DNA from 3 places in the Actinosynnema sp. NPDC059335 genome. Region 1 is predicted to be linked to each of the others. Evidence: riboswitches for the same ligand, from Rfam matches in the RefSeq annotation. Region 1 holds a riboswitch; each other region holds the start of a gene.
The links. A riboswitch is a leader RNA that binds a small molecule or an ion and turns the genes downstream of it on or off. The one in region 1 is predicted to bind S-adenosylmethionine.
Positions count from the first base shown of each region.

Region 2: another riboswitch for S-adenosylmethionine. It lies ahead of thrC (threonine synthase); the one in region 1 lies ahead of ACFXGA_RS07210 (aminotransferase class V-fold PLP-dependent enzyme).
Region 3: another riboswitch for S-adenosylmethionine. It lies ahead of ACFXGA_RS22520 (methionine ABC transporter ATP-binding protein); the one in region 1 lies ahead of ACFXGA_RS07210 (aminotransferase class V-fold PLP-dependent enzyme).

Region 1 is NZ_JBHYXZ010000014.1:77,668-88,462, forward strand. Features, by position in the region: gene ileS (isoleucine--tRNA ligase) at 1-3,103, shown strand, start outside; gene ACFXGA_RS07175 (RNA polymerase sigma factor) at 3,516-4,082, opposite strand; gene ACFXGA_RS07180 (RNA polymerase sigma factor) at 4,181-4,741, opposite strand; gene ACFXGA_RS07185 (SRPBCC family protein) at 4,810-5,262, opposite strand; gene ACFXGA_RS07190 (TetR/AcrR family transcriptional regulator) at 5,333-5,881, shown strand; gene ACFXGA_RS07195 (DUF167 domain-containing protein) at 5,874-6,155, shown strand; gene ACFXGA_RS07200 (M28 family metallopeptidase) at 6,152-7,102, opposite strand; gene ACFXGA_RS07205 (potassium/proton antiporter) at 7,311-8,792, shown strand; SAM riboswitch class IV at 8,860-8,974, shown strand; gene ACFXGA_RS07210 (aminotransferase class V-fold PLP-dependent enzyme) at 9,014-10,348, shown strand; gene lspA (signal peptidase II) at 10,372-10,795, shown strand, end outside.
Region 2 is NZ_JBHYXZ010000057.1:32,582-43,376, forward strand. Features, by position in the region: gene ACFXGA_RS19415 (sulfite exporter TauE/SafE family protein) at 1-354, opposite strand, end outside; gene ACFXGA_RS19420 (glycoside hydrolase family 3 N-terminal domain-containing protein) at 502-2,781, shown strand; gene rpsT (30S ribosomal protein S20) at 3,006-3,266, shown strand; gene holA (DNA polymerase III subunit delta) at 3,374-4,357, opposite strand; SAM riboswitch class I at 4,454-4,569, shown strand; gene thrC (threonine synthase) at 4,581-5,843, shown strand; partial or broken gene ACFXGA_RS19440 (DNA internalization-related competence protein ComEC/Rec2) at 6,604-8,874, opposite strand; gene ACFXGA_RS19445 (helix-hairpin-helix domain-containing protein) at 9,257-9,982, opposite strand; gene ACFXGA_RS19450 (DegV family protein) at 10,068-10,795, opposite strand, start outside.
Region 3 is NZ_JBHYXZ010000073.1:787-8,324, reverse strand. Features, by position in the region: gene metG (methionine--tRNA ligase) at 1-1,572, shown strand, start outside; gene ACFXGA_RS22535 (TatD family hydrolase) at 1,643-2,479, shown strand; gene ACFXGA_RS22530 (transglycosylase family protein) at 2,757-4,190, shown strand; gene rsmA (16S rRNA (adenine(1518)-N(6)/adenine(1519)-N(6))-dimethyltransferase RsmA) at 4,201-5,079, shown strand; SAM riboswitch class I at 5,166-5,258, shown strand; gene ACFXGA_RS22520 (methionine ABC transporter ATP-binding protein) at 5,462-6,472, shown strand; gene ACFXGA_RS22515 (methionine ABC transporter permease) at 6,469-7,152, shown strand; gene ACFXGA_RS22510 (MetQ/NlpA family ABC transporter substrate-binding protein) at 7,209-7,538, shown strand, end outside.

The DNA of each region.
Region 1 (10,795 bases):
CTACCCGAAGGCAGGCGAGGGGTCCGTTCCCTCCCAGCCGTCCTTCCCCGCCCTCGAGGAGGGCGTGCTCGACTTCTGGAAGTCCGACGGGACGTTCCAGGCGTCGATCGAGGCCCGCCCGGCCGGCGACAACGGGGCGAACGAGTTCGTCTTCTACGACGGCCCGCCCTTCGCCAACGGCCTGCCGCACTACGGCCACCTCCTCACCGGGTACGTCAAGGACGTCGTCCCCCGCTACCAGACCATGCGCGGCAAGCACGTCGAGCGCCGCTTCGGCTGGGACACCCACGGCCTGCCCGCCGAGGTCGAGGCGGAGAAGCAGCTCGGGTTCTCGTCCAAGAGCGAGATCGAGGCGTTCGGCATCGAGAAGTTCAACGAGGTCTGCCGCACGTCGGTGCTCCAGTACACCGACCAGTGGCGCGACTACGTGACCCGGCAGGCCCGCTGGGTGGACTTCGACAACGACTACAAGACCCTCGACCTGGACTACATGGAAAGCGTCATGTGGGCCTTCAAGACCCTGTGGGACAAGGGTCTGGTCTACGAGGGCTTCCGGGTGCTCTGGTACTGCTGGCGCTGCGAGACGCCGCTGTCCAACACCGAGACCAAGATGGACGACACCTACCGGGACCGGCAGGACCCGGCGGTGACCGTCGGCCTGCGCCTGGAGACCGGCGAGCTGGCCCTCGTCTGGACCACGACCCCGTGGACGCTGCCGTCGAACCTGGCCGCCGCCGTCCACCCGGACGTGGACTACGTCACGGTCGAGGCGAACGGCGAGCGCTACCTCCTCGCCGAGGCCCGCGTCGCGGCGTACGCGCGCGAGCTGGGCGAGGAGCCGCCGGTCGTGGCCCGTTGCAAGGGCTCCGACCTGGTGGGCCGCAAGTACACCCCGCCGTTCGGCTTCTTCCTCGGCCGGGAGAACGCGCACCAGGTGCTGGCCGCCGACTACGTCACCACCGAGGACGGCACGGGCATGGTGCACATCGCGCCCGCCTTCGGTGAGGAGGACAAGGTCGTCACGGACGCGGCGGGCATCGAGGTCGTCGTGCCGGTGGACGCGCACGGCCGGTTCACCTCCGAGGTGCCGCCGTACGAGGGATTGCAGGTCTTCGAGGCGAACAAGGCGATCATCCGCGACCTGAAGGAAGCGGGCCTGCTGCTGCGCCACGAGACCTACGACCACCCGTACCCGCACTGCTGGCGGTGCGACAACGCGCTCATCCAGCGCGCGGTGTCGTCGTGGTTCGTCGCGGTGACGAAGTTCCGGGACCGCATGGTCGAGCTGAACCAGCAGATCAACTGGGTGCCCGAGCACATCAGGGACGGCCAGTTCGGCAAGTGGCTGGAGAACGCCCGCGACTGGAACATCTCCCGCAACCGGTTCTGGGGCTCGCCGATCCCGGTGTGGGTGTCGGACGACCCGGAGTACCCGCGGGTGGACGTGTACGGCTCGCTGGACGAGCTGGAGCGCGACTTCGGCGTGCGCCCGACCGACCTGCACCGGCCGGTGATCGACACCCTGACCCGGCCGAACCCCGACGACCCGACCGGGAAGTCGACCATGCGCCGGGTGCCGGAGGTGCTGGACTGCTGGTTCGAGTCCGGCTCGATGTCGTTCGCGCAGGTGCACTACCCGTTCGAGAACGCGGAGTGGTTCGAGGACCACTACCCCGGTGACTTCATCGTCGAGTACAACGGCCAGACGCGCGGCTGGTTCTACACCATGCACGTGCTGGCGACGGCGTTGTTCGACCGGCCCGCGTTCCGCAACTGCGTGGCGCACGGGATCGTGCTGGGCGACGACGGGCAGAAGATGTCCAAGTCGCGCAAGAACTACCCGGACGTCAACGAGGTGTTCCGGCGGGACGGCTCGGACGCGATGCGCTGGTTCCTGATGGCGTCGCCGATCCTGCGCGGCGGCGACCTGGTGGTGACCGAGCGCGGCATCCGCGACGCGGTGCGCCAGGCCGTGCTGCCGCTGTGGAACTCCTGGTACTTCCTGGCCCTGTACGCCAACGCGGAGGGGGTCGAGGGGCGCTGGCGGACGGACTCGCAGCACGTGCTGGACCGGTACGTGCTGGCGAAGACGCACGACTTGGTCGCCGGGGTGACCGCGCAGCTCGACGCCTACGACATCTCGGGCGCGTGCGCGTCGATCCGGGAGTTCCTGGAGGTGCTGACCAACTGGTACGTGCGGCGTTCGCGCGACCGGTTCTGGTCGGGCGACCGGGACGCGATCGACACGCTGCACACCGTGCTGGAGGTGGTGAGCCGGGTGGCCGCGCCGCTGCTGCCGCTGACCGCGGAGTCGGTGTGGCGGGGGCTGACCGGCGGCCGGTCGGTGCACCTGACCGACTACCCGGTGGCGGCGGACCTGCCCGCGGACGACGCCCTGGTGGCCGCGATGGACCAGGTGCGGCAGGTGGCGTCCACGGCGTTGTCGCTGCGCAAGTCGAACAAGCTGCGGGTGCGGCTGCCGCTGGCCAGGCTGGTGATCGCGGCGGCGGACGTGGCGCAGCTGGAGCCGTTCACCGAGGTCCTGCGGGACGAGGTGAACGTCAAGGAGGTCGAGCTGACCACGGACGTGGACGCGCACGGCCACTTCCAGCTCGCGGTCAACGCCCGCGCCGCCGGGCCCCGGCTGGGGCCGGACGTGCAGAAGGTCATCAAGGCCGTGAAGGCCGGTGACTGGCAGGAGGTGGACGGCAAGGTCGTGGCCGCCGGGATCGAGCTGTTCCCGGAGGAGTACGAGCAGCGGCTGGTCGCCACGGACCGGGGCGCGACGGCGGCGCTGCCCGACAGCGGCGGGCTGGTCGTGCTGGACACCGAGGTGACCGAGGAGCTGGCCGCCGAGGGCGTCGCGCGCGACCTGGTGCGCGTGGTGCAGCAGGCGCGCAAGGACGCCGGGCTGGAGGTGTCGGACCGGATCGCGTTGACGTTGCGGCTGCCCGACGCGGTGGCGGACGCGGTGCGCCGGTTCGAGGCGTTCGTGCAGGAGGAGACCCTGGCGGGGTCCGTCGAGTACGGCGAGGTCGACCACGGGTCGGACGGTGTCGTCGGCGACGGGCAGAAGGTCCGGGTCGCGGTCGCCCGGATCTGAGCACCACGCCCGGTCGCCCGGATCTGAGCACTGCCACCTACGCCGCGCAGGGGTCCCCGCCAAGGGGACCCCTGCTTTTGTCCTGCCGGCGGGGGAGGACGAAGTCAGCCGCTCGGCGCTGACCTGTGGACAACTCGTCGACCCCGCTGCGCGGGGAGCCGGGGTCGGTGGACGCGCGGCTCGCGGTTCGTCGTCCGGGGCGAGGTCCGTCTCCAAGGGCTGATCAGCACCTGGCGGTCGTGCGCGACCGCGCGGTGACGCTGTTCCGGCACTGCGAACCCGACGCCGTGCGGGAGGCGGTCGCCGCCCGCGTCGGCATGGATGTGTCCCGGTTCCCGCCGGACTCGGTGTGGGTGGACAGCGCGTTCCCCGCCGAGCTGGTGCCGCGGGGGCGGCCGAGCCGACCGGGCCGTCACAGCACGTCGTCGCGCTCCAGGCTGTTCCGCAGCTGGGTCAGGCACCGGCCCCGGGTCGGGCCGATGGAGCCGCGCGGCATGGCCAGGGCCTCGGCCACGGCCCGGTACTCCGCCCGACCCGCCAGCACGGTCAGGCGGAGCAGTTCCTGGCAGCGGCGGGACAGGGCGTTGAACGCGCGCCAGAGGCGGCGGTCGCGGTCGTCGCGCAGCGCCTCCGGCTCCGGCAGCCAGCGGTCGTCGGGCATGTCCACGGCCGAGTCGGTGGACAGGGCGGGGCGGCCGTTGCGGTCGCGCCAGGCCCGCTGCGCCTCGCGCCGGGTGGCGACGATCAGCCAGCCGGCCACGGCGCGCGGCTCGGTCAGCCGCTCCAGGTGGCGCAGGAGGCTGAGCCACACCGTCTGCACGACGTCCTCGGCGGTGGTCTCGTCCAGGCCGTTGCCCCGGGCCACGTGCCACACCAGCGGGGTCAGCTCGGCGACCAGGGAGTCCAGCGCGGCCTTCGAGCCCTCCTGCGCGGCCACGACCAGGGCGGCCTGCCGCTCGTACCGCGACGCCTGCGCCATGATCGCCGCCACGCCCAGCTCGTCCCGGCCGGGATCCTCCGGGATGGCCTCGGCCAGCTCCGCGCGCAGGTGGTCCAGCCGGGGGTCCAGCTCGTCGCTCATGACGTCTCCTTCCCGCGCTGGGAGCCGCGCACCCGGCGTTCGGTGTTGCCGACCTGCTCGCTGACCTTCGCCCTCGCGTGCGACACGTACCGCCGCACCGACGACCGCCGGCAGCCCAGCACGTCGGCGATCTCGCCGTCGTCGAAGTCCCAGAACCGCAGCACCAGCGCCGTGCGCAGGTGGTCCGGCAGGTTCGCGACCGCGGCCAGCGTGCTGACCAGCTCGTGCCACGTCTCGGCGTCCCGCTGCCGGGGCACCAGGACGCGGTACGTGCCGCGCTGCCGGGCGACGACCTCGTCGGTGAGGTCCCCCGGCAGCTCCCGCCGGCGGGCCTGGTCCACCAGCAGGTTGCGGATCGTCCTCACCAGCCAAGCACGTCTGGACCTCGGGGCGATCACCGGCCAGTGGCGCCACGCGGTCACGAACGCCTCCTGCACCGCGGACTCGTGGTCCAGGTGGGGGGACATCACCGCCGCGAAGCGGAACAGCCTGGTGCGCTCCCGGTGGTAGAAGTCGCTGAAGGTGGCCGCGTGGTCGTCGGGATCCTCCGGCGTCACGAACCCTCCCCCCTCTGGTCCCGGTACCGGGAAGACGGACGAGACCGGGGGTTGTGGAGGAAAGACGGTCAGGCGGGTCGCCGGTCACCCCTCCTGGCCGCCGCCGTGCGCAGCAGCCGGACCCACGCCGACCACCGGGCCGGCCGGGCGGGCGGCCGACCGGCGGCGCGGGCCGCGTTGTCGAGCAGGTCTTCGATGAGCGCGTCGTGCAACCACCGCACGGCCAGCGGCCAGGCCAGGCGCATCAGGCCGCGCGGCCGACCGGTCAGAGTGTGCCGCAACCCGCCCGGGACCGCTTCCAGCACATGGGTGCCGACCATGCCGATGGTCGGGTCGAACGCGAACTCGACCCGTCGGCCGGGCACGTGCGCGGTGCAGCGGTAGCGGACGAACCCGTGCCCGCCGTCCGCGCCCACGCCCAGCGGGCGGTCGAGCACCAGCGCGGGCCACCGGTCGGACGGCCACAGCTCGACCAGCCGGTCGACCAGCGCCGCGCTGTCGGGGATCGGGCGTGTGTGCACGTTCCGGATCATCACGACCACCTCCGTACGGGACCGTATGGTCCGACACCATACGGTAGCGTATGGAGTCATGGCACGGCGGACGCGCGACGACTGGACCGCGGTGGCGTTGCGGGCGCTGGCGGAGGGCGGCGTCGCGGCGGTCGCCGTGGAACCCCTCGCGGCCAGGCTCGGCGCGACCAAGGGGAGCGCCTACTGGCACTTCCCCAACCGCGAAGCCCTGCTCAAGGCCACCCTCGAACGCTGGGAGCGCGAGCACACCGAGGCCGTGATCGAGCTGGTCGAGTCGGTGGCGGAGCCGGCGGCGAGGCTGCGGCTGCTGTTCGGGACCGTGCTGGAACGCACGCGGCACAGCGCGGTGGAACTGGCCATGCTCGCCGCCAAGGACGACCCGGCGGTGGCCCCGGTGCTGCGGCGCGTCACGGACCGCCGGCTCGGCTACCTGGAGGCGTTGTTCGGGGAGCTGGGGTTCCCCGCCGACGTGGCGCGCCGGCGGGCCGTGCTCGCCTACTCCGCCTACCTCGGGCAGGCGCAGTTGCTGTCGGCCGCGCCGGACGTGCTCGGGGAGCGCCCGGCGCTGCTGGAGGAGACGCTGGCGGCGGTGGTGTCGCGTGCCTGACCCGTTCCGGTTCGCGGTCCGGGTCAAGCCCGGCGCGAAGCGCGAGGCCGTCGGCGGCCGGTGGGGCGACGGCGCGCTGGTCGTCGCGGTCGCCGCGCCGGCCGTGGAGGGCAAGGCCAACGAGGCCGTGCGGCGGGCGCTGGCCAAGGCGTTCGGCGTGCGCCGGCAGGACGTCGCGGTGGTCGCGGGCGAGCGCGGCCGGGACAAGGTCGTGCTGGTGGACCCCGCCCCGGCCGCCGCCGCCGAGGTGCTGGCGCGGCTGCTGGGGGACTAGGCCGCCAGCGTCCACACCGCGTGCGCGATGGCGTCGGTGTTGCGGTCCAGCGCGGTCGCGTTCACGTTGGCCGTGGTGTCGCACGAGCGGTGGTAGCAGCGGTCGAACGCGGTGCCCGCCGTGCCGCCCCACTTCTGCGCCTGGGCGGACGTCTTGATGCCCTCCGCGCCGGTGAACGTGCCGCCGACGGGGATGCCGGCCCGTGCGAACGCCGCGTGGTCGGACCGGCCGCCCACGCTGGTCAGCTCGGTCTGCACGCCGATCGAGGTGAAGTAACCCTGCAACGTCTGCTGGAGGGCCAGCGACCCGGACGGCTGCCCGGACGCGCTGTAGACGAAGTAGCCGGGGTTGGGCGAGCCGATCATGTCGAAGTTCAGGTACGCGTCGATCCGCGAGCGGTCCGTGGTGGACAGCGAGTTCACGTAGTACGTCGAGCCGACCAGGCCCAGCTCCTCCGCGCCCCACCAGGCGAACCGCAGGTGCTTGGTGGGCTGGAAACCGCTCGACCGCACGGCCAGCGCGACCTCCAGCAGCCCGGCCGAGCCGGTGCCGTTGTCGTTGATGCCCGGACCGGCCGTCACGCTGTCGAGGTGCCCGCCGACCATGACCACGTTGTTCAGGTCGCCGCCGGGCCAGTCGGCGATGAGGTTGTAGCCGGTGGCGCCGCTGCTGGTGAACGACTGCACCCGGGTGGTGAAGCCGGCGGCGTCGAGCTTGGACTTCACCCAGTTCACCGACGCCAGGTAGCCGGGCCGGCCGTGCGCCCGGTTGCCGCCGTTGGCGGTGGCGATGCTCTGGAGCTGGGCGAGGTCGGCCTGGACGGCGGAGACCGGGATGTTCGGCCCGGCCAGGGCGGACGGCGGTGGCGCGGCGGTGGCCGAGCCGAGGCCCGAGCCCAGGAGCGCGCCGGTGGTGACCAGCGCGATGGAGATCGTGCGCAACTTCACGGTGACTCCCGCAGGGAAGGTGTCTCGGGGACGGTAGGGAGGTGACCGGGGCGGCGGACCCGATCTTCACCGTGCCCGGTTCGGCGGGCGTCGCGCTAGGGGCGTTCGACTGGTGACGCTGCGTCGCGGTGCCGGATTAGTCCATATCGGGGGGACCAGGGAGAATGACCCCGTCGAGTGACGAGGGTGGACGACGCGTGGAGGTCGAGTGGGCGGTGTGACGGGCTACCTGGGCATCGCCGCCGCGGTTCTGCTCATCTCGGTCATCGCGGTGCGGGTCTCGATCCGGCTCGGTCTGCCGTCGCTCCTGCTCTACCTCGGCATCGGCGTGCTGCTCGGCGAGGCGGTCCTGGGCATCCAGTTCGAGGACGCGGACCTCACCCGGTCGCTGGGCACGGTCGCGCTCGTGCTGATCCTCACCGAGGGCGGCCTCACCACCCGGTGGAACGCCGTGAGACCGGCGCTGGGCCTGGGCATCACGCTGTCCACGGTGGCCGTCGGCGTGAGCATCGCGGTCACCGGGTTCGCGCTGCACTTCCTGCTGGACATGGACTGGCGCACGGCGCTGCTGTGGGGCGCGGTGCTGTCGTCCACCGACGCCGCGGCGGTGTTCAGCGTGTTGCGCGGGGTCGGGGTCGGCAAGCGGCTCATCGGCGCGCTGGAGCTGGAGTCCGGCATCAACGACGCCCCGGTCTACATCGCCGTCGTGCTGCTCGCCTCGCCCGACCCGATCACCTGGACCGCGCCGCTGCTGATGGTCTACGAGCTGGTCGCCGGCGGGCTGATCGGCATCGCGCTCGGCTGGGTCGGCGGCGTCGCGCTGCGCCGGGCCGCGCTGCCCGCCACGGGCCTGTACCCGCTGGCCACGGTCGCCGTCTGCCTGCTCGCCTACACCTTCGGCGACCTCGCCCACGCGTCCGGCTTCCTCGCCGTCTACACCGCCGCGCTGGTGCTCGGCAACGCGCGGCTGCCGCACCGGTCGGACACCCTGTCGTTCGCCGAAGGGCTGGGCTGGGTCGCGCAGATCGGGCTGTTCGTGCTGCTCGGCCTGTACGCCTCGCCCGACCGGCTGCTCGACGCGCTGGTGCCCGCGCTGGTCGCCGGCGCGGTGCTGGTGCTGCTGGCCCGGCCGCTGTCGGTGTTCTTCGCCTCGCTGCCGTTCCGGGTGCCCTGGCGGGAACAGGTGTTCGTGTCGTGGTCCGGGCTGCGCGGCGCCGTGCCGATCGTGTTCGCCCTCATCCCGCTGATCGGCCAGGTGCCGGGCGCGCAGCGGCTGGTCGACGCGGTCTTCGTGCTGGTCGTCGTGCTGACCGTGGTCCAGGGCACCACCCTGCCGTGGCTCGCCAAGTGGCTGCGGCTGGTCAAGTCCGGCGAGGCGCACGAGGTGCAGGTGGACTCGTCGGCGCTGGACGCGCTCGGCGCGGAGCTGCTCCAGGTCCGCATCCAGCCCGGCTCCAAGCTGCACGGCGTCTACCTGTCCGAGCTGAGGTTGCCGCCGGGGTCCTCGGTGAGCCTGGTCGTGCGCGACGAGCAGGGTTTCACGCCGCAGCCGACGACCCGGCTCCAGGAGCACGACCAACTGCTCGTGGTGTGCACGGAGGCCATGCGCACGGCGACCGAGCAGCGCATCCGGGCCGTCGACCGGGCGGGCCGGTACGCCCGCTGGAAGGGCGACGTCGGCCTGCCCTGACGTTCCGCTCCCAGGATGTGAACGCCGCTCGACGGGAGCGAGCGGGCTGCGTTAGCGTCGGGGCGAAGGTCATGAGTGCCAGCGCGAAGCCCAGGCTCGCTGGCCGGCAACCCTCCAACCGCGGTGGGGTGCCCCTGGTGAGGACCTGGCCTGGCGCGCAGGGCGTCCGGCAAGCGCGGGCTCCCTCTGGTGACGGGGTCCCGGACCCTCCGGAGGGCGTCATGACGATCGCAGTTCCCCGCACCACGGTTGCCGGCCCCGAGCAGGCGGCGCTGCCGCGGGTGGTGGGCGCGTCGCTGCGCGTGCCGCTGGTCACCGGCGAGCGCGTCGAGTACGCCAACCTCGACCACGCGGCCAGCGCGCCGTGCCTGGAGCAGGTGCGCGACGCGGTGGACGAGGTGCTGCCCTGGTACGCGAGCGTGCACCGGGGCGCGGGCTTCGCCTCGCAGGTCAGCACCAAGGTCTACGAGCAGGCCCGCGCGTCCGTCCGGCGGTTCCTCAACGCCCGCGACACCGACGCCGTGGTGTTCGCCCGCAACACCACCGACGCGTTGAACCTCCTGGCCAGGAGCCTGCCCCGGCACACGGCCGTGATCCTGTTCGACACCGAGCACCACGCCGCGCTGCTGCCGTGGCGCGGTCCGCACGTGCGCCGCCTGCGCGCCCCCGCCTCGCCCGCCCAGGCGACCCTGGACCTGGACCGGGCGCTGCGCGAGGCCCCCGTCGGCCCCCGGCTGGTCGTGGTGGCCGGCGCGTCCAACGTGACCGGCGAGGTGTGGCCGGTCGCCGAGCTGGCCCGGGTCGCCCGCCGGCACGGCGCCCGGATCGCCCTCGACGCCGCCCAGCTCGCGCCGCACCGGCCGGTGGACGTGCGGGCGCTCGACGTGGACTACACCGTGCTGTCCGGGCACAAGGTCTACGCGCCGTTCGGCGCGGGCGCGCTGGTCGGCCGGTCCGACTGGTTGCAGGCCGCCGAGCCCTACCTGGTCGGCGGCGGCGCGACGGCCCGCGTCACCGACCACGGGGACCGGCTGGGCGTGGCCTGGTCGGCGGTGCCCGAGCGGCACGAGGCGGGCACGCCGAACGTGGTGGGCGTGCACGCCCTGGCCGTCGCCTGCGACGTGCTGGGCCGGCACTGGGAGCGGACCACCGCGCACGAGCGCGTGCTGCTGGCCAGGCTCCGCGAAGGGCTGCGGACCGTGCCCGGCGCGCGCGAGCTGGCGTTGTTCGGCCCCGACCACGACCGGGTGGGCGTGGTGAGCTTCACCGTGGGCGGCCACGACGCCGGCTACCTGGCCGCGGCCCTGTCCGCCGAGCACGGCATCGGCGTGCGCGACGGCGCGTTCTGCGCCCACGTGGCGGTGCACCGCCTCACCGGGGGCGAGCGGGCGCTGCGCGCGTCCATCGGGCTGGGCACCACCGAGGAGCACGTGGACCGCTTCATCGCCGCGCTGCGCAGGCTCGTCACCGAGGGTTCGCGGTGGGAGTACGAGCAGCGGGACGGCCGCTGGACCCCGCTGGACGACCAGCGCGCGCTCCCGCCGTTCCTGCGCTGACTCCGATGCTGGACAATGGCCCGGTGAGCACCGATCCCCACACCGAGCCGGACACGCCGGACCAGCCGGACGCCCCGTTGCCGAAGCGGCGGGTCCTGCTGCTGGCCGTCATCGCGCCGCTGGTGTTGGCGCTCGACCTGGTCACCAAGGTCATCGCGGTGGAGAACCTGGAGGGGCGCGAGCCGATCGAGCTGTTCGGCGGCCTGCTCTACCTGCCGCTGATCCGCAACACCGGCGCGGCGTTCGGCCTGGCCGAGGGCTGGACGGTGATCCTCGCGCTGATCGCGTCCAGCGTGGTCGTGTTCATCCTGTGGATCGCGCGCCGGCTGCGGTCGGTCGGCTGGGCCATCGGCCTCGGCCTGGTGCTGGGCGGCGCGATGGGCAACCTGGTCGACCGGATCTTCCGCGCCCCCGGCCCGCTGCGCGGCGGGGTGGTCGACTTCATCT
Region 2 (10,795 bases), on a different contig from region 1:
CACCACGCCGTTGAGCACTCCCGGCGCCAACGCGCCCGCGAACGCCGCGCCGCCCACCGCGCCGGCGAACGCGGCGACCGCCATCGGCAGCGCCGACGACCAGTCGATCGGGGTCTGCCGCGAGTAGGCGCGCACCGCCGCGGCCGTGCCGACCACGGACGCGATCTTGTTGGTGGCCAGCGCGTACAGCGGCTGGCCGCCGGGCGCGACGAGCAGCAGCGCGGGCAGCTGGATCAGTCCGCCACCGCCCACCACGGCGTCGACCGCGCCCGCGAGGGCGGCGGCGAGGCAGAGGAACAGCAGGGCGGCGAGCGAGATGTGCCCGAAGCCGGGCCAGTCGAGTGCGGCGGTCACGCGCCCATGAAACAAGACGGGCGTACTGCATTTCATGCCTTACCGGGGTGGGAGCGCTCCCAGAATGCGCCGTTCAGCCCTGTTGTGGGCGGTTTCACACAGAGAGGGTGTTCCCGGGCGTACCCCCGATCCACCTGGAGGTTCTCGGTGTTGAGATCCCGCAAGCGGACCATCGTGGCCGCGTTGGCCACGATGGCCCTCTTGGTCACCGGCGCGCAGGCCAGCGGCGTGATGGAGCCCACCGGGCAGGGCTACCTGGACGCGCGGGCGCCCGTCGACCGGCGGGTCGACGACCTCCTCAAGCGGATGACGCTGGAGGAGAAGGTCGGCCAGATGACGCAGATCCGGGTGGGCAAGCTGCGCGGCAACTGCGAGTGGAACCCCGGTCCGCTGCGCGAGGACTGCATGAAGGCCGTGCTGGAGGACGCCAAGGTCGGCTCGATCCTGTCCGGCGGCGGCGAGGCGCCGAGCCCCAACACGCCCCGCGCGTGGGCCGAGATGACCAACGCCATCCAGAAGTACGCGCTGGACCACGGCCGGCTGCGCATCCCGGTCCTCTACGGCGCGGACGGCGTGCACGGCCACAACAACGTGCTCAGCGCCACCATGTTCCCGCACCAGATCGGCCTCGGCGCGACGTGGGACCCGGAGCTGATGCGACAGCTGGGCGAGTCGACCGGCCGGGCCATGCGCGCGACCGGCGTGTTCTGGAACTTCGCGCCCGTGTCCGACATCGCGCGCGACACCAGGTGGGGCCGCTACTACGAGACCTACAGCGAGGACCCGGTGCTGGCCGGCGAGCTGGCCGCGGCGAACGTGCGCGGGCAGCAGGGCGACCCGACCGACGGCACCGCGAAGCTCACCGCGACCGCGAAGCACTTCGCGGGCTACTCGGAGCCGTTCAACGGCCACGACCGCGCGCCCGCGCAGCTGCCCATCCGGTACCTCCAGGACACCGTGCTGCCGGCGTTCCAGCCGCAGTTCGACGCGGGCGTCGGCACGGTGATGATCAACTCCGGCGCGGTCAACGGCGTGCCCGCGCACGCGTCGAAGTACCTGCTGACCACGCAGCTGCGCGACCGGATGGGCTTCCGCGGCGTGGCGATCACCGACTGGGAGGACATCCGGTTCCTGGTGGACCGCTACCACGTGGCGGCGGACTACCAGGAGGCCATCGCGATGGCCGTCAACGCGGGCGTGGACATGGCGATGGAGCCGTCGAACGCGGCCGAGTTCACCACCGGGCTGCTGGCGGCCGTGCGCAGCGGGGCGGTCCCCGGCAAGCGGATCGACCAGGCCGTGCGGCGCATCCTGAAGCTCAAGTTCGACCTGGGGCTGTTCGAGAAGCCGTTCGTGGACGCGGCCAAGGCCGACGCGATCGTCAACGGCGCGGACCGGGCGCTGGCCCGGCAGGCGGCGGCGGAGAGCGCGGTGCTGCTGCGCAACGAGGGCGTGCTGCCCCTGTCGAAGAGCGCGGGCAAGCTCGTGGTGACCGGCGACTCGGCCGACTCCGTGGCACGGCAGCTCGGCGGCTGGTCGATCGGCTGGCAGGGCGTGCCCGCCTCGTCCCCCGTGCCGCCGGCCGTCACGGTGCTCCAGGGCATCAAGGCCGCCGCCCCGGCGACGAACGTCGTGAGCGCACCCACCCAGGCCGACGCGGTCGCCCAGGCCGCCGACGCCGACGCGGTCGTCGTGGTGCTCGGCGAGGACCAGGGCGCGGAGGGCGAGGCGGACACCGAGGAGCCGGCGCTGACCGCCGAGCAGCAGGGCCTGGTGGCCGCCGTGCGGGCGACCGGCAAGCCCGTGGTGGTCGTGCTGCTGACCGGCCGGCCGATGGTGCTGGGCGCGGTGGCGGACGCGCCGGCGCTGCTCGCGGGCTGGCTGCCCGGCTCCGAGGGCGGGTCGGGGATCGCCGACGTGCTCTTCGGCACGGTCAACCCGAGCGGCCGGCTGCCGGTGTCGTGGCCGAAGACGGTCGGCGACCAGCCGTTCTCCTACGACCAGCCGCGTGGCGCGAACACCGCGCCCAGCTCGGCGTACGACCCGGCGTTCGCGTTCGGGCACGGCCTGTCGTACACGACGTTCACCACGTCCGCGCCGAAGTTGGCGTCCGCCGAGGTGCGCCGGGACGGTCAGGTCGAGGTGTCGGTGACGGTGGCCAACACCGGGGGCCGGGACGGCACCCTCGTCGTGCCCGTGTACGTGCACCAGCCGGTGAGCAAGGTGCTCACGCCGCAGCAGCGCCTGGTCGGCTTCACGCGCGTGGCGTTGAAGGCGGGCGAGCAGCGGGCGGTCGAGGTCGTGTTCGACGTCAAGCGCCTCGCGGTGACGGCCGGCGACATGGACGGCTCCGGCAAGCCCGAGGTGGCCAGGGGCGACTACGAGGTGGTGGTCGGCGACGGGCGGGCCCGGTTCACGGTGCGGTGACGAAGCCGGCCCACGATGCGGTGACCGGCCTCGACGCGCGGTGCGGTGACGAACCCGGTCCGCGGTGTGGTGACGGGACTCGATTCACGGTGCGGTGAGCTGCCCTGATATCCTTCTCGGCCGTACCGCGCGGCATTCCGCTGTGGAGGAAGACCGCCCCTTCGGGGGCGGAGCCGGTGACAGGCGCGGTGCGACCCCGAGACCGAGGAAAAGGTGGCTTTCGCGTGGCGAACATCAAGTCCCAGATGAAGCGGATCAAGACCAACGAGAAGGCGCGCCTGCGCAACAAGGCCGTCAAGTCGTCGCTCAAGACCGCGATCCGCAAGTTCCGTGAGGCCGCCGAGGCCGGTGACAAGGAGAAGGCCGTCGCGCTGGCGCGGGAGGCTTCCCGCAAGCTCGACAAGGCCGTCACCAAGGGCGTCATCCACGCCAACCAGGCCGCCAACAAGAAGTCGGCGCTGGCGCGGCGCGCCAACCAGATCTGATCCGGTCCTCACGCCGGAGCGCCGCCCACCCCACGCCGGGGTGGGCGGCGCTTTTTCGTGCCGGCGGCCGGTGAGCGCGGGCCTGTCCGGCTCCCGCCTGTGGTGGGTCAGCGCCGTCCGTGCGCTGCGACGATCTTGAGCACCGCGCGTTCCAGGGCGTAGCCGGAGTCCGCCGCGACACCCTTGACGTCCGCGTTCAGGTCCGCGACCACCGTCATGGCGGCCGCCAGCCCCCGGTCCTCCCAGCCGCGTGACTGCCCCTGGGCCTTCTTCACCTTCCACGGCGGCATGCCCAGCTCGCTCGCCAGCTTGAACGGGTCGCCCCGACCCACCGCGGACACCCGCGCGATCGTGCGCACCGCGTCGGCCAGCGCGTCGGCGACCAGCACGTGCGGCACGCCGAGCTGGATCGCCCACCGCAGCGCCTCCAGCGCGCCGGCCCGGTCGCCCATCACGGCCTTCTCCGCGACCGCGAACCCGGTCACCTCGGCCCGCCCGCGGTGGTAGCGGCGGACCGCCTCGGCGTCGACCTTGCCGCCGGTGTCGGCGACGAGCTGCGACGCCGCCGCCGCCAGCTCGCGCAGGTCCGACCCGACCGCCTCGATCAGCGCGGCCACGGCCTCCGGGTCGGCCTTGCCGCCGCCCGCCGCCCGGATCTCGTTGCGCACGAACGCTTCCCGGTCCGCCGCCTTGGTGATCCTGGGGCACTCGGTGACCCGCGCGCCCGCCTTGCGCAGCGCCGCGGGCAGCTCCTTGGCCGCCTTGCTCCGCCCGCCGCCACTGTGGACGACCACCAGCGTCACCCCGTCGGCCGGCGCCTTGGCGTAGGCGACGACCGCGTCGGCGATCTCCTTGCCGGCCTCCTGGGCGGCCTCCAGCGCGACCACGCGCCCCTCCGCGAACAGCGACGGGCTCACCAGTTCGGCCAGCTCAGGCGGGGTGAGATCGGTCACGCGGACGCGCGTCAGGTCGGCCTGCGGATCGGCCTGGCGGGCCGCCGCCAGCGCACCGCGCACCGCGCGCTCGACCAGCAACTCCTCCTCGCCGACGACCAGGTGCACGGCGTCGGGCGTGTCAGCGGACGAACTCACGCCGCGATCCTCCCACGGGCCGGCCGACGTCCGGATGGTGGACGTCTCTGGCTGAGGGTCGGGATGGTGACGTAAGTTGAAGCCACAACCGAATACCGCTCATCCAGAGGGGCAGAGGGATCGGCCCGAAGAAGCCCCGGCAACCCGTCGCACAGCGTCCGCTGGCGATCACGGTGCCAATTCCGACCCGCGACGCGCGGGAAAGATGAGGAGATACCTCGCGATGACTGCCGTCAGTGTGCCCTCGGCCACCACCTCCTTCGACCTCGGTCCCGCCCGCGCGCTGTCGTGTCGCGAGTGCGGTCACGAGACGCCGCTCGCCCCCGAATACGCCTGTCTCGAGTGTTTCGGGCCGCTGGAAGTGGCCTACGACTTCGGACGGGTCCGCCGCGAGGACATCGAGGCGGGCCCCCGGTCGATCTGGCGCTACCGCGGCCTGCTCCCCGTGCCCTCCACCGTCGAGTCGCACCCCAACACCAACCCCGGCGGCACCCGCCTGGTCGAGGCCGACCGCCTCGCCAAGGCCCTGGGCGTGCGCAAGGTGTGGGTCAAGGACGACACCGGCAACCCCACCCACTCGTTCAAGGACCGCGTGGTCGGCGTCGCCCTCGCCGCCGCCCGTGAGCTGGGCTTCAAGGTCCTGGCATGTCCCTCCACCGGCAATCTGGCCAACGCCGTGGCCGCCGCGGCGGCCCGCGCGGGCTGGCAGTCGGTCGTGCTCGTGCCGTCCACGCTGGAGCAGGCGAAGATCCTCATGACCGCCGTGTACGGCGGCAACCTGATCACCGTCGACGGCAACTACGACGACGTGAACCGGCTGGCCCAGGAACTGGCCGCCGAGCACGAGGACTGGGCGTTCGTCAACGTCAACGTCCGCCCCTACTACGCCGAGGGCTCCAAGACGCTCGGGTACGAGGTGGCCGAGCAGCTCGGCTGGCGGCTGCCCGACCAGATCGTCGTGCCGATCGCGTCCGGCTCCCAGTTGACCAAGGTGGACAAGGCCTTCCGCGAACTGGGCGAGCTCGACCTGGTCGAGCAGACCCCCTACCGGGTGTTCGGCGCGCAGGCCACCGGCTGCTCCCCCGTCTCGGCCGCCTTCAAGGCGGGCCACGACGTGGTCAGCCCGGTCCGCCCGGACACCATCGCCCGGTCGCTGGCGATCGGCGCCCCGGCCGACGGCCCCTACGTGCTGGACGCCGTCCGCCGCACCAACGGCGCGATCGAGGACGTCACCGACGAAGAGGTCGTCGAGGGCATCCGCCTCCTGGCCCGCACCGAGGGCATCTTCGCCGAGACCGCCGGCGGCGTCACCGTCGCGACCGCGAAGAAGCTCATCGAGACCGGCCAACTCGACCCGGACGGCGAGACGGTGCTCCTCATCACCGGCGACGGCCTCAAGACCCTGGACGCCCTCGGCGACCGCGTCGGCCCCCGCGCCAACGTCCCGCCCTCGGCCGAAGCGGTCATCGCGGCCCTCCGGGACTGACCCGGCAGCCGGCCCGCCGGGTGGGCACGACCGCCCCACCCGGCGGCCGCAACCCGCGAGCCGACGGTCGGCTGCACGAGACGACGCGCGTGCGGGACCTGCCCGCGACGGGCCGGATCACGCCGTCCCGTGCCGGAGGTGTCCCACGCCCCTGGAGCACGAGCCGCCTTCAGGTGGGCGGACGGCGGACCGGCGGTGGTCGGGCCGCCGGCCGTGGTCCGGTATGGCGTCGGCCCGCGGACGTCCCGGCCGCGGTACCGCCGGTCACAGGGCGATCCTCGGGGTGCGGAGCCAGCCCGTGCGCGGGAACGCGGCCAGTTCCGGCAGGACGTGCGGCCCGACCGGCTCGGTGACCACGCGCCACGCGGTGAGCATCTGCGGCCAGGGACGTTTCGCCTTCTCCTGGTTGTAGCGCTCGGAGTGCCACTCCTCCGGCGGGATCGCCAGGTCGTCGTCGAACAACGCGTCGGCGACCAGGCGGTAGGCGGAGTCGGCCGACGGCACCTGTGCCAGGCGGACCACGCCGGTGGCGGTGGCCCTGGCCACGATGCCCCGTTCGCCCTTGGGCAGGTCCTCGCACACGTAGTAGGTGAACGAGGGCCGGAGCTGCTCGCGTGGCCAGGGCTCGGCGACGTAGCCGGGTTGCCACAGGGCCCAGGCGATCGCGCGGTTGCCGCCCTGCGGGGCCCAGCCGGAGTGCAATCGGACCCACACGTCGTTCTTCATCGATCTCCCCTTGTCCGTTGTCGGTCGGGCCGCCGCCTCTGCGGGCGACCCTCGGCCCGTCCGGGCCGGCCAGGACGGCGGTGTCGCCGTCCCGGTCCGTGCGCAGCACCAGCACGCCGCTGCTCGTCAACGCGTCCACCAGCACCCCGCTGGGGTGGCCGTAGCGGTTGCCCGCGCCGACGCTCACCAACGCGATGCGCGGCCGCACCGCCGCGAGGAACGCGGGCGACGAGTACCGCGAGCCGTGGTGCGGCACCTTGAGCACGTCGGCCCGCAGGTCCACGTGCCCGCCGAGCAGGTCCGCCTGCCCGGCCAGTTCGACGTCCCCGGTCAGCAGCACCCGCCCGGCCGCGGTGGAGGCCCGCAGCACCAGCGACGCGTCGTTGACCGCCGTGTTCGTGTCGCCCACCGGGTCCGCACGCGGACCCAGCACGTCGAGCCGCAGCCCCGGCCAGCTCAGCCGCCGGCCCGCGCCCAGCTCGACCACGCGGACCCCGGCCGCCCGCGCCTGTTCCCGCACCTCCTCCCACGCCCAGTCCGGCTGCCGCGACGGCCCCACGGCCACCGCGCCCACGCCCCGTTCCGCCATCACCGCCGCCAGCCCGCCGACGTGGTCGGCGTGCAGGTGGCTGAGCACCACCAGGGGGATGCGGCGCACCCCCAGCCGGCGCAGGCACGACAGCACCGGCACCGGGTCCGGTCCCGTGTCGACCAGCACCGCCCGGTCGCGTTCGGCGGTCGCGAGGACGACCGCGTCGCCCTGGCCCACGTCGCACGCCACGACCGACCAGCCGGGCGCCGGCCAACCGGGCGAGACGACGGTGACCGGCACGGCCACCACCACCGCGCCAACGACGGCCGCCGCGACCAACGCCCGCAGCCGGCGCACCCTGACGACCACGTAGCCGAGCACCAGCACCCCGGCCAGCAACGCCCCGCCGACCCAGCCGCCCGGCCACCCGACCGCCGCACCCGGCACCGCCGCCGCGTGCCGGCCGACCGTGATCAGCCAGCCCACCGCCGGGCCGGCCACCTCGACGGCCGGCCTGGCCGCCTGGTCGTGCACCTGCGCCAGCACGGCGGCCAGCACACCGAGCACCGTGGCGGGCGCCACGACCGGCGCGACCAGCAGGTTCGCCAGCACCGCGACCAGGCTCACCTGGCCGGACAGCCCGGCGACCAGCGGCGCGGTGGCCAGGTTCGCGGCCACCGGCACCGCCAGCGCCTCGGCGAAGCCCACCGGGACGCCCCGCTCCTTCATGGCGGCGGCCCACCTCGGCGCGAGCAGCACCAGCGCCGCTGTGGCCGCCACGGACAGGCCGAACCCCGGTTCGGTGGCCAGCTCCGGGTCGTAGAGGACCAGGACCACCACCGAGGCCGCGAGCGCCGGCAACGCCGACCGCTCCCGTCCCAGCACCAGCGCGAGCAACGCCACCGCGCCCATCACGGCGGCCCGCAGCACGCTCGGCTCCGGCCCGGCCAGCACGACGAACCCGACCAACGCCGCCATCGCGCCGACCGCGCAGCCCCGCGGACCGACCCGGAGGAGCCTCAGCAGCAACAGGACCGCGCCGCAGAGGATCGCCAGGTTCGCGCCGCTGACGGCGAGCACGTGGGCCAGGCCCGCCGTGCGGAACTCCTCCACGACCCTGGGTGGCAGTCCCGAGGTGTCGCCGACGACGAGCGCGGGCAGCAGGCCGGCCGGCTCGGGGTCGAGCGCGGTGCTCGCGTCGCGCAGTCCCGCCCGCAGGTCCTCGGCGACGCGTTGCCACACCGGCGCTCCCGTCACGTCCCGCGGCGGTCCGCGGACCCGCAGCACCGCCACCGTCAACTCCCCGCCGCGCGGCGGGGCGAGCGTGCCGCGCGCGGAAACCCGTTGGCCCGGCAGGAGTTCCCGCCACCCGGCTGCCGGGGCGAGGACGGCGATCCGGCCGCCACCGTCCACCGTGGCCCGGACGAGGACCAGGTCCACGCCGCCCGCGCGGGAGCCGAACCCGCTGCTGCGCAGGCCGTGCGGCCGGTTGTCGAGTTCGAAGCGGACGGTGACGGACCCGCCGCGCTCGGCCGCCGCGCGGAGGGGGTGGTGCGCGGAGCCGTGGACCTGTGCGCCGATCCAGCACGCCGCCACCGGGCCCGCGACGGCCACCGCCACCGCCGCCTGCCGCCACGGGCGCAGTGCCAGACCGCCGAGGAGCGCGCCGGCCAGGCCGACCGCCGGCGCGGCCCACCACGCCCACAGCAGGCCGGCGAGCGCCGTCGCCCACACCACCAGTGCCGTCGGGACGAGGTACGCGCGGGGGCTCACGACTCCACCCCCGGGTGCGCGGTGCGGCCGCTGCGGATAGCGACGCGAGACGGGGTTCGTGGGCCACGCATGGTCACACCTCCGGTTTCGGGTTCGAGGCAGCGGCGGATGTCACGGGCGGGTGCGGAGTGCCGTTTCGGCCCGGTCGGGGGTCGGGTCGACCGCGGCGGGTCAGGAGCCCAGCCAGCGCGACCTCGACAGGGTGGTCAGGCGGGTGAGGATGCGGCGGATCAGGTGGCGGGCACGGGTCGGCGGAGCGGTGCGTCGGTGCGGGAGCGGGGCGGGTTCGGGCCGCCGGAACGGGATGACGGGACGGTGGGTGGCGTCGGGTCGGTGGTTGTCGGGCACGGTCGGGCTCCTGTTGCGTCGAGGGGTCGGGGTGTCAGAGACGGACGAGGTCGCGGAGTTTGGCGAGCTTCTGGTCGCCGATGCCTTCGATCTCGGCGAGCTGGTCCAGGGAGGTGAAGGGGCCGCGCTTCTGCCGTCGGTCGACGATCCGCTGTGCCGTCACGGGGCCGACGCCCGGCAGCGTGTCGAGCTGGTCCTTGGTCGCGGTGTTGAGGTTCAGCGGTTCGGTGGCGGCGCCGGCCGGTTGCGGTGACGGGATGCCCACGGCGATCTGCTCCCCGTCCACGACCTTGCGGGCGAGGTTGAGCGTGGTGAGGTCGGCGGTCGGGTGCGCTCCGCCCGCCTCGCGCAGGGCGTCGGCCACCCTGGCCCCGCTCGGCACGGTCACCAGGCCCGGCGTGGGCACCAGGCCGACCACGTTGACGACCAGGTGCTCCTCGGCACGGGTGACGGCGGCGGCCTCCGCCACGGGGAGTTCCGGCGGGCTCTCCGGCACCAAGCGCTGCCACCACAGGGCCAGGGCGACCGCCAGCGCCACGCCGGCCATCACGCCCGCGAGCAGGAGCCTGCGTCGGTGCGGGACGGTCGTTTCGGGCAGCCAGCGGCGCAGGAGGCGGCGCAGCGGGTGGGGAGGGTCGGCGCCACCGTCCGACGAGACGAACACCAGGGTCTCGGCGTCCGACGCGCGGTGCCTGCCCCGCTCCTGCGAGACGAGGGCCTTCAGGCGGGCGGTCGTGGTTTCCGGGTTGTTGTCGAACATGCGATCGACGTTAGGCCGGACGGAGCAGGGCGTGGGGAGGGTGTTCGGAATCTGTGGATAACTGCCGAATGATGGATAACGAGGGCTACGACACGCCTCCGGGCAGGACCACCACACCGAGCACGCCGGGACCCGTGTGCGCCCCGATCACCGCTCCCACCTCGGAGATCAGGCATCCGGTCGAGCCGGGGACGCGGTCGTCCAGCAACGTCGCGAGTTCCGCCGCGCGCTCCGGGGCCGCCAGGTGGTGGACAGCCAGCACGACCGGCCCGGAACCCGCCGCCGACGCGGCCAGGTCGACCAGCCGGCCCATCGCCCGCCCCATCGTGCGCACCTTCTCCAGCGGCACGATCCGACCGTCGTCCACGTGCAGCAGCGGCTTCACCGCCAGCGCCGTCCCGACCAGCGCGGCGGCCGCGCCGATCCGCCCGCCCCGCCGCAGGTGGTCCAGCGTCTCCACGCAGAAGAACATCCTGACCCGGGAGGCGGCGGCCGCGGCGGCTTCCCGCGCGCGGTCCGCGTCGTCGCCTGCGGCGCACGCGGCCAGCGCGGCGAACCCCAGCCCCATGCCCGTGGCCCGCGAGTCGACCACCCTGATCCGGGTCGGGTCGACCTCCTCCGCGGCCAACCGCGCGGCCTCCCACGTGCCGGAGAGGTCGCGCGACAGGTGCACGGACACGATCGCGTCGGCGCCGTCGGCCAGCGCGGCGCGGTACACGTCGGCCAGCTCGCCCGGCGTCGGCCGCGACGTGGTCACCCGCCGGTGCTCCCCCAGCGCCGCGGCCAGCTCCGCCGGGCCGAAGTCCACCCCGT
Region 3 (7,538 bases), on a different contig from region 1:
AAGTACCACCGCGTCATCGCCAACGACCTGCACGGCCTCGGCCTGTCCTACGACCTGTTCACCCGCACGACCACCGGCAACCACTACCGGGTGGTGCAGGAGCTGTTCCTCGCCCTCTGGCGCAACGGCTACGTCGTCCCGAAGACGGAGATGGGCGCGATCAGCCCCTCCACCGGCCGCACCCTGCCCGACCGCTACATCGAGGGCACCTGCCCGATCTGCGGCTACGACGGCGCGCGCGGCGACCAGTGCGACAACTGCGGCAACCAGCTCGACCCCGTCGACCTGAAGAACCCGCGCAGCCGGATCAACGGCGAGACGCCGAAGTTCGTCGAGACCGAGCACCTGTTCCTCGACCTCCCGCAGTTCATCGACGCCCTCGGCGGCTGGCTCCAGACCCGCACCGAGTGGCGGCCGAACGTGCTCAAGTTCAGCCAGAACCTGCTCGGCGACCTGCGCCCCCGCGCCATCACCCGCGACCTGGACTGGGGCATCCCGATCCCGCTCGACGGGTGGCGCGACCAGCCGATGAAGCGGTTCTACGTGTGGTTCGACGCCGTGATCGGCTACCTCAGCGCGTCCGTGGAGTGGGCCCGGCGCTCCGGGGACGACGACGCCTGGCGGGAGTTCTGGACCGGCGACGCCCAGGGCTACTACTTCATGGGCAAGGACAACATCGTCTTCCACTCGCTGATCTGGCCCTCCCTGCTGCTCGGCCAGAACGGCCAGGGCGCGAAGGGCGGCGAGCCGGGCGCGTTCGGCACGCTGAACCTGCCCACCGAGGTGGTCAGCTCCGAGTTCCTGACCATGAGCGGCTCGAAGTTCTCCACCTCCCGCGGCACGGTCATCTACGTGACCGACTTCCTCAAGGAGTTCGGCCCGGACGCGCTGCGCTACTTCATCTCCGTGGCCGGCCCCGAGAACCAGGACACCGACTTCACCTGGGAGGAGTTCGTCCGGCGGACCAACTTCGAGCTGGCCAACGAGTGGGGCAACCTGGTCAACCGGTCGATCTCGATGGCGCACAAGAACGTCGGCGCGGTGCCGAGGCCGACCAGCCCCACGCAGGCCGACCACGAGTTGCTGGCGCTGTCGCGCGCCGCGTTCGACGTGGTCGGCGGGCACCTGCGCCGCTCCCGGTTCAAGCAGGCGTCCACCGAGGCGATGAAGGTCGTCGGCGCGGCCAACCGCTACCTGTCCGACCAGGAGCCGTGGAAGCTCAAGGACGACCCGGAGCGCCGCGACACCGTGCTGCACACCGCGTTGCAGGTCGTGCAGGACGCCAACGCCCTGCTGACGCCGTTCCTGCCGCACTCGGCGCAGAAGGTGCACGAGGCGCTGGGCGGCACGGGCGTGTGGGCGGCCCAGCCGGAGCTGACCGACGTGGCCGACCTGGACGTGCCGGACCGCCACTACCCGGTGCTCACCGGCGACTACGCGGCCGAGCAGGCGACGTGGGCGTCCACCCCGATCGAGGTGGGCCGCCCGCTGGCCAAGCCCGCGCCGCTGTTCGCGAAGCTCGACCCCGAGCTGGGCGAGACCGGGCCCGAGTGGGCCCCGATCGTCCGGTGACGCGGCCGGCGACCCGTCGGGTGACGCGTCGGGCGACCCGTCCGGTGACGCGCGCGACGCGGCGGCGGACGTGACCAAGCGCCGCGGCGAACGGCCACCGGTGCCGGAGGCGCTGCCGGCGCCGGTGGTCGACGCCCACACCCACCTGGACGCGTGCGGCGCGAAGACGCCCGAGCAGGTCCGCGAGGTGGTCGACCGGGCCGTCCAGGCGGGCGTGGACCGCGTGATCACCGTCGCCGACGACCTCGACGCCGCCCGCTGGGCCGCCGAAGCCGCCACGTGGGACGACCGGGTGTTCGCCGCCGTCGCCCTGCACCCCACCCGCACGTCGGTGTTCGGCGAGGCGGAGCGCGCGGAGCTGGAACGGCTCGCCGCGCTGCCGCGGGTCGTCGCGATCGGCGAGACCGGTTTGGACTACTACTGGGACTACGCGCCAAAATCCGCCCAGCACGAGGCGTTCCGGTGGCACATCGACCTCGCCAAGCGGGTCGGCAAGCCGCTGATGATCCACGACCGGGACGCGCACGACGACATCCTGGCGGTGCTCGACGCCGAGGGCGCGCCGTCCACAGTGGTCTTCCACTGCTTCTCCGGCGACCTCTCCTTCGCGCGCGCGTGCGTGGAGCGGGGGTTCGTGCTGTCCTTCGCCGGCACGGCGACGTTCCGCAACGCCCACGCGCTGCGGGAGGCCGCGCGGTGGGCGCCCGACGAGCACCTGTTGGTGGAGACCGACGCGCCGTTCCTCACGCCCCACCCGTACCGAGGTCGCCCGAACGAGCCCTATTGCGCCAACTACACCCTGCGCGACCTGGCGACGTTGCGTGAGATCGACCCGGGGGAGCTGGCCACCAAGATCACCCGGAACGCCGAACGTGTCTTCGATCTTGGTGACCGGGTGGAGTCGTAGTGCTCCTTACGACAAATGGCGGACGGACTTGCTCCCCTAACGGAGTGACTGAACTCACAAGGGTTGTCGGGGTGTTGGCACAACCCCCGCGCACCCGTTACGGTCCCGTGACCGTGCCCCGAGTCGCACTCCGGGGCGCACCCGCAGTCGGGGCGGGTCACGTTGACACCAGAAGCGAGAAGCCGACGAGCGCAGGAGATGCCGGAGATCACCAGCTGACCACCGACACGACCGTGCGTGCGGCCGGACTTCGCGCCTTCAGGAGGTATGGCAACCCGTGAACTCGTTCAACGAGGACACCGACTGGTTCACCCCCGTGCAGCCGACACCCGTGACCGGGGTCGGCGTCCTGGACAGACCGGGGCCGCCGTCCGAGTGGGACACCGCGGTGTTCACCATCACCCCGGACGACGTCCTCGAAGTGCTCGGGCCGGACGCCGACGAGCTGCTGGCGAACGCGAACGTCGACGTCGACGAGCTGATCCGGCTCATCAACGCCGAGACCACGCTCCTCCCCCCGATCATCCTCCCCGACGAGGTCTCCCAGGACCGGGTCGCGGGCGGTCTGGCCGCCGAGCGGCCGAGCGCCCCGCCGGCCGCCCTGGTCGAGGCCGCCGGGAAGTGGAAGCGGCGCTTCCTGAAGGCCGCGGTCGCCACCGTGCTGGTGACCATCTCCGGCGGCGGCGCCACCGCGATCGCGATGGACAAGTCCGTCACGGTCGACATCGACGGCGAGGCCAAGACCGTCCGCACCTACGAGTCCACCGTCGGCGAGATCCTGGCCGACGAGGGCATCACGATCGGCGAGCACGACGCGCTCTCCCCGTCCCCCCAGGCGAAGGTCGGCGACGGCGGGAAGATCTCGCTGGACCGCGGCCGCCTGGTGAAGGCGACGGTCGACGGCGAGCAGCGCGAGGGCTGGGTCCGGTCCGTGACCGTGGACGAGGCGCTGGAGCAGCTGCGGATCGAGGACGAGGGCGCGTGGCTCTCCCACGACCGCAACATGGACGTCCCCCTCGACGGCCTCTCGCTCGAGGTCAAGAGCCTCAAGACGATCACGCTCTACGACGGCGGCAACGAGCCCCGGCAGCTGCGCACGACGGCCGTGACCGTGGACGAGCTGATGAAGGCCGAGAACCTGACCCTCGGCCCCGAGGACAGGCTCGAGACCGCCGCGGACCTGCGCATCACCAACGGCGCCGAGGTGCACATCACCCGCACCGGCGTGTCCGTGATCAACGCGACGGAGGCCATCCAGCCGCCCGTCGAGGAGGTCAAGGACGACACGTTGATGAAGGGCCAGAAGGAGGTCCTGGACCCGGGCGAGGCCGGCGAGCAGATCGTCACCTACCGCGTCACGGTGAAGAACGGGGCCGAGGTCGGCCGCGAGAAGCTGGGCGCGAAGGTCACCAAGGAGCCGAAGCCGAAGAAGGTCAAGGTCGGCACCAAGCTCCCGCCCGACGGCGAGATCTGGGACCGGCTGGCCTACTGCGAGGCGACCGGCAACTGGGCCATCAACACCGGCAACGGCTACTACGGCGGCCTGCAGTTCAACAAGGGCACCTGGGACGCCTACGGCGGCAGCCAGTACGCCGCGTACCCGCACCAGGCGACCCGCGAGCAGCAGATCGCGGTGGCCACCAAGCTGCGCGACGCGCGCGGCGGCTACTCGGCGTGGCCCCACTGCCAGCAGAAGCTGGGCCTGCCGTAAGAATGCACGGGTGACTGAGGACCCGACGTCGGCCGGGCCGGGGAGCCACCTCCTCGGCCCGGCCGACGTCCGTCGGCTGGCCGCCGAGCTGGACGTGCGCCCCACCAAGAAGCTGGGGCAGAACTTCGTGCACGACCCGAACACGGTGCGGCGCATCGTGGCGGCGGCCGACCTGCGCCCCGACGACGTGGTGCTGGAGGTCGGGCCCGGCCTCGGCTCGCTGACGCTGGCGCTGCTGCCCTCCTGCCGCGCGCTGGTGGCCGTGGAGATCGACGGGGTGCTGGCGGAGCGGCTGCCGGTGACCGTCGCGGAACGCGCCCCCGGCCTGGCCGACCGGCTGTCGGTGGTGCACGAGGACGCGATGCGGGTCACCGCGGACCGGTTGCCGGTGGAGCCGACGGCCCTGGTGGCGAACCTGCCCTACAACGTGGCCGTGCCCGTGGTGCTGCACCTGCTGGCCGTGCTGCCGTCGCTGCGCACCGGCCTGGTGATGGTGCAGTCGGAGGTGGCCGACCGGATGGCCGCCCCGCCGGGCAGCAAGGTCTACGGCGTGCCCAGCGTGAAGCTCGCCTGGTACGCCGACGCCCGCCGCGCGGGCGCGGTGCCGCGCTCGGTCTTCTGGCCCGTGCCCAACGTGGACTCGGCGCTGGTCGCGTTCGACCGCCGCGCGCCGCGGTCCGCCGTGGACCCGAAGCGGCTGTTCGCGTTGGTGGACGCGGCCTTCGCCCAGCGGCGCAAGATGCTGCGCGGCGCGCTGTCCGGGTGGGCCGGTTCGGCGGCCGAGGCGGAGCGGCTGCTCGTCGCCGCCGGGGTGGACCCGGCGGTGCGCGGCGAACAATTGGACGTCAGCGACTTCATCCGGATAGCCGAAGCCGCGTCCCATAGCTAGTCGATGATCTTTCGGCCGAAAGTGTGATTTGCCGGACGATCCTGTTTCGGGCTTGCGTCAGCCGGTCCTCGTCGGGTCTACTCGTGGTGCCATCCCGAGCGGCCGAGAGACCTGGCTCCACGACGCCGCAGCAACCACCCCCCCATGGGGGCAGGTGCTTCAGCCAGGATCGATGGAGGATCACGTGCCCAGGATGCGAATGCTCACCCGACGTCGGGTCGTCGACCACGGCCGCCGCACGTCCTCGGGCTGTCGCAGCTGCCGCTGAGCACCTAGGCGCCTTCGAATCCTCGCGTCCTTCTTCAGGACACCTTCTGAGCTGAGCCGCCGGTCGCGCACGCCCCGAGCCGTGCGCCGCCGCATGCAGTCGTGGAGCGAAAACGTGATCACTGTCGAGAACCTCACCAAGACCTTCCCCGGGAGTACCGGCCAGGTTCGCGCGCTGGACGGCGTGAACCTGGACGTCGCCGCGGGCACCGTCCTCGGCGTCGTCGGACCCAGCGGCGCGGGCAAGTCGACGCTGGCCCGCTGCGTCGCGCTCCTGGAGCGCCCCGACAGCGGCGCGATCCGGGTCGACGGCACCGACCTCGTGTCCCTCGACGGCACCGCCCTGCGCGCCGCCCGGCGGCAGATCGGCGTGGTGCCGCAAGGGGATTCGCTGCTGCGCCAGCGCACCGCGGCGGGCAACGTCGCGCTGCCGCTGGAGGCCGCGGGCGTGGCCGGCCCGCAGCGCCGCACCCGCGTGGCCGAGCTGCTGGACCTGGTCGGCCTGACCGACAAGGCCGGCTCGTACCCCGACCAGCTCTCCGGCGGCCAGCGGCAGCGGATCGCGGTCGCGCGGGCGCTCGCCGCGTCGCCGTCGGTGCTGCTGGCCGACGAGCCGACGTCCGCCCTGGACCCCGACACCACCGGCTCGGTGCTCACCGTGCTGGACCGGGCGCGGGCCGAGCTGGGCGTGACGGTGCTCGTGGTGACGCACGACATGGGCGTGGTCCGGCGGATCTGCGACGACGTCGCGGTGCTGGAGGACGGCCGCGTGGTGGAGCACGGCAAGGTGCTCGACCTGGTGTCGGACGCGACGAGCCGCACGGCCGCGTCGCTGCTGCCCGCCGTGGACCAGAACCCGGCGCAGGAGGGCGCGTTCGACCGGGTCGCGGACGTCGTGCTGGTCGGGTTCGCCGCGGTCGGCGCGTTGCTGCCCGAGGCCACCGGCCGGTTCGGCGTCGAGCTGAACCTGCTCGGCGGCGGCCTCACCCGGCTCGGCGAGACGCCGGTGGCGCGGTTCCGCGTCGGCCTGAAGGGCGAGCGCGCGGACTCGGCGCTGGAGTGGATCTCGGAAGCGGGCGGCTCCGTGCGCCGGACCCTGTCGGGTCCGCAGGGAGTAGCTGCGTGAGGTCTGCAACACCCTGGTCCACCGTGTTCGACGACGTGCTGGTCGCCACCGGCGAGACGTTGTACATGGTGGTCGTCTCCACCCTGATCGCTGTTCTGCTCGGCGCGCCGGTCGGCATCTGGCTCCAGCTCACCGCTCCCGGTGGGCTGAAGCCCCGGCCGGTGCTCCACAAAGTGCTCGGGTTCGTCGTGGACCTGGGCCGCTCCATGCCGTTCCTGGTCCTGCTGGTGGTGCTCACCTCGCTGACCAGGCTGCTGCTCGGCAGCACCATCGGACCCACGGCGGCCATCGTGCCGCTGGCCGTCGGCGCGATCCCGTTCGTCGGCAGGCTGGTCCAGAACGTGCTGGCCGAGGTGCACGTGGCGGTGGTCGAGGCCGCCGTCACGACCGGGTCGTCCACGCTGCGGATCGTGCGCAGCGTGCTGCTCCGCGAGTCGTTGCCCGCGCTGGTCAACGCCGTCGGCGTGACCGCGATCGCGCTGCTGGGGTACTCGGCGATGGCCGGGGTGGTCGGCGGGGGCGGGCTCGGCGACCTCGCCGTGCGCATGGGGTACCAGCGGTTCAACGACCGCTACCTGTGGAGCACGGTGGTCGTGCTGGCGGTCATCGCGACCGCGATCCAGTTCCTGACCAACCGCGTGGCGCGTGGGGTGGACCGGCGGCGGACGGCGTCCGTCTGAGTTTCTTGTTTTTCGGTTGGTTTGCTCACCCGTTTTGCTGACCCATAAGGAATGAAATGCGTATTCGTGCTGCCCTGCTGGCCGTGCTGCTGACCGCAGTGGGCTGCGGTAGTGGCGACACCGGCGCCGCCTCGGACCCGAACGCGGCGCTGAAGGTCGGCGTGAGCCCCGTGCCGCACGCCCAGGTGCTGCGGTACGTCGCGGAGAACCTGGCCGAGTCGAAGGGCCTGAAGATCGAGGTCGTCGAGTTCACCGACTACGTGCAGCCGAACACGGCGCTGGTGGACGGGTCGCTGGACGCGAACTACTTCCAGACCGTGCCGTACCTGGACACGTTCAAGGCGGAGAGCGGCGCGTCGCTGGAGTGGATCGGGCCGGTGCACCTC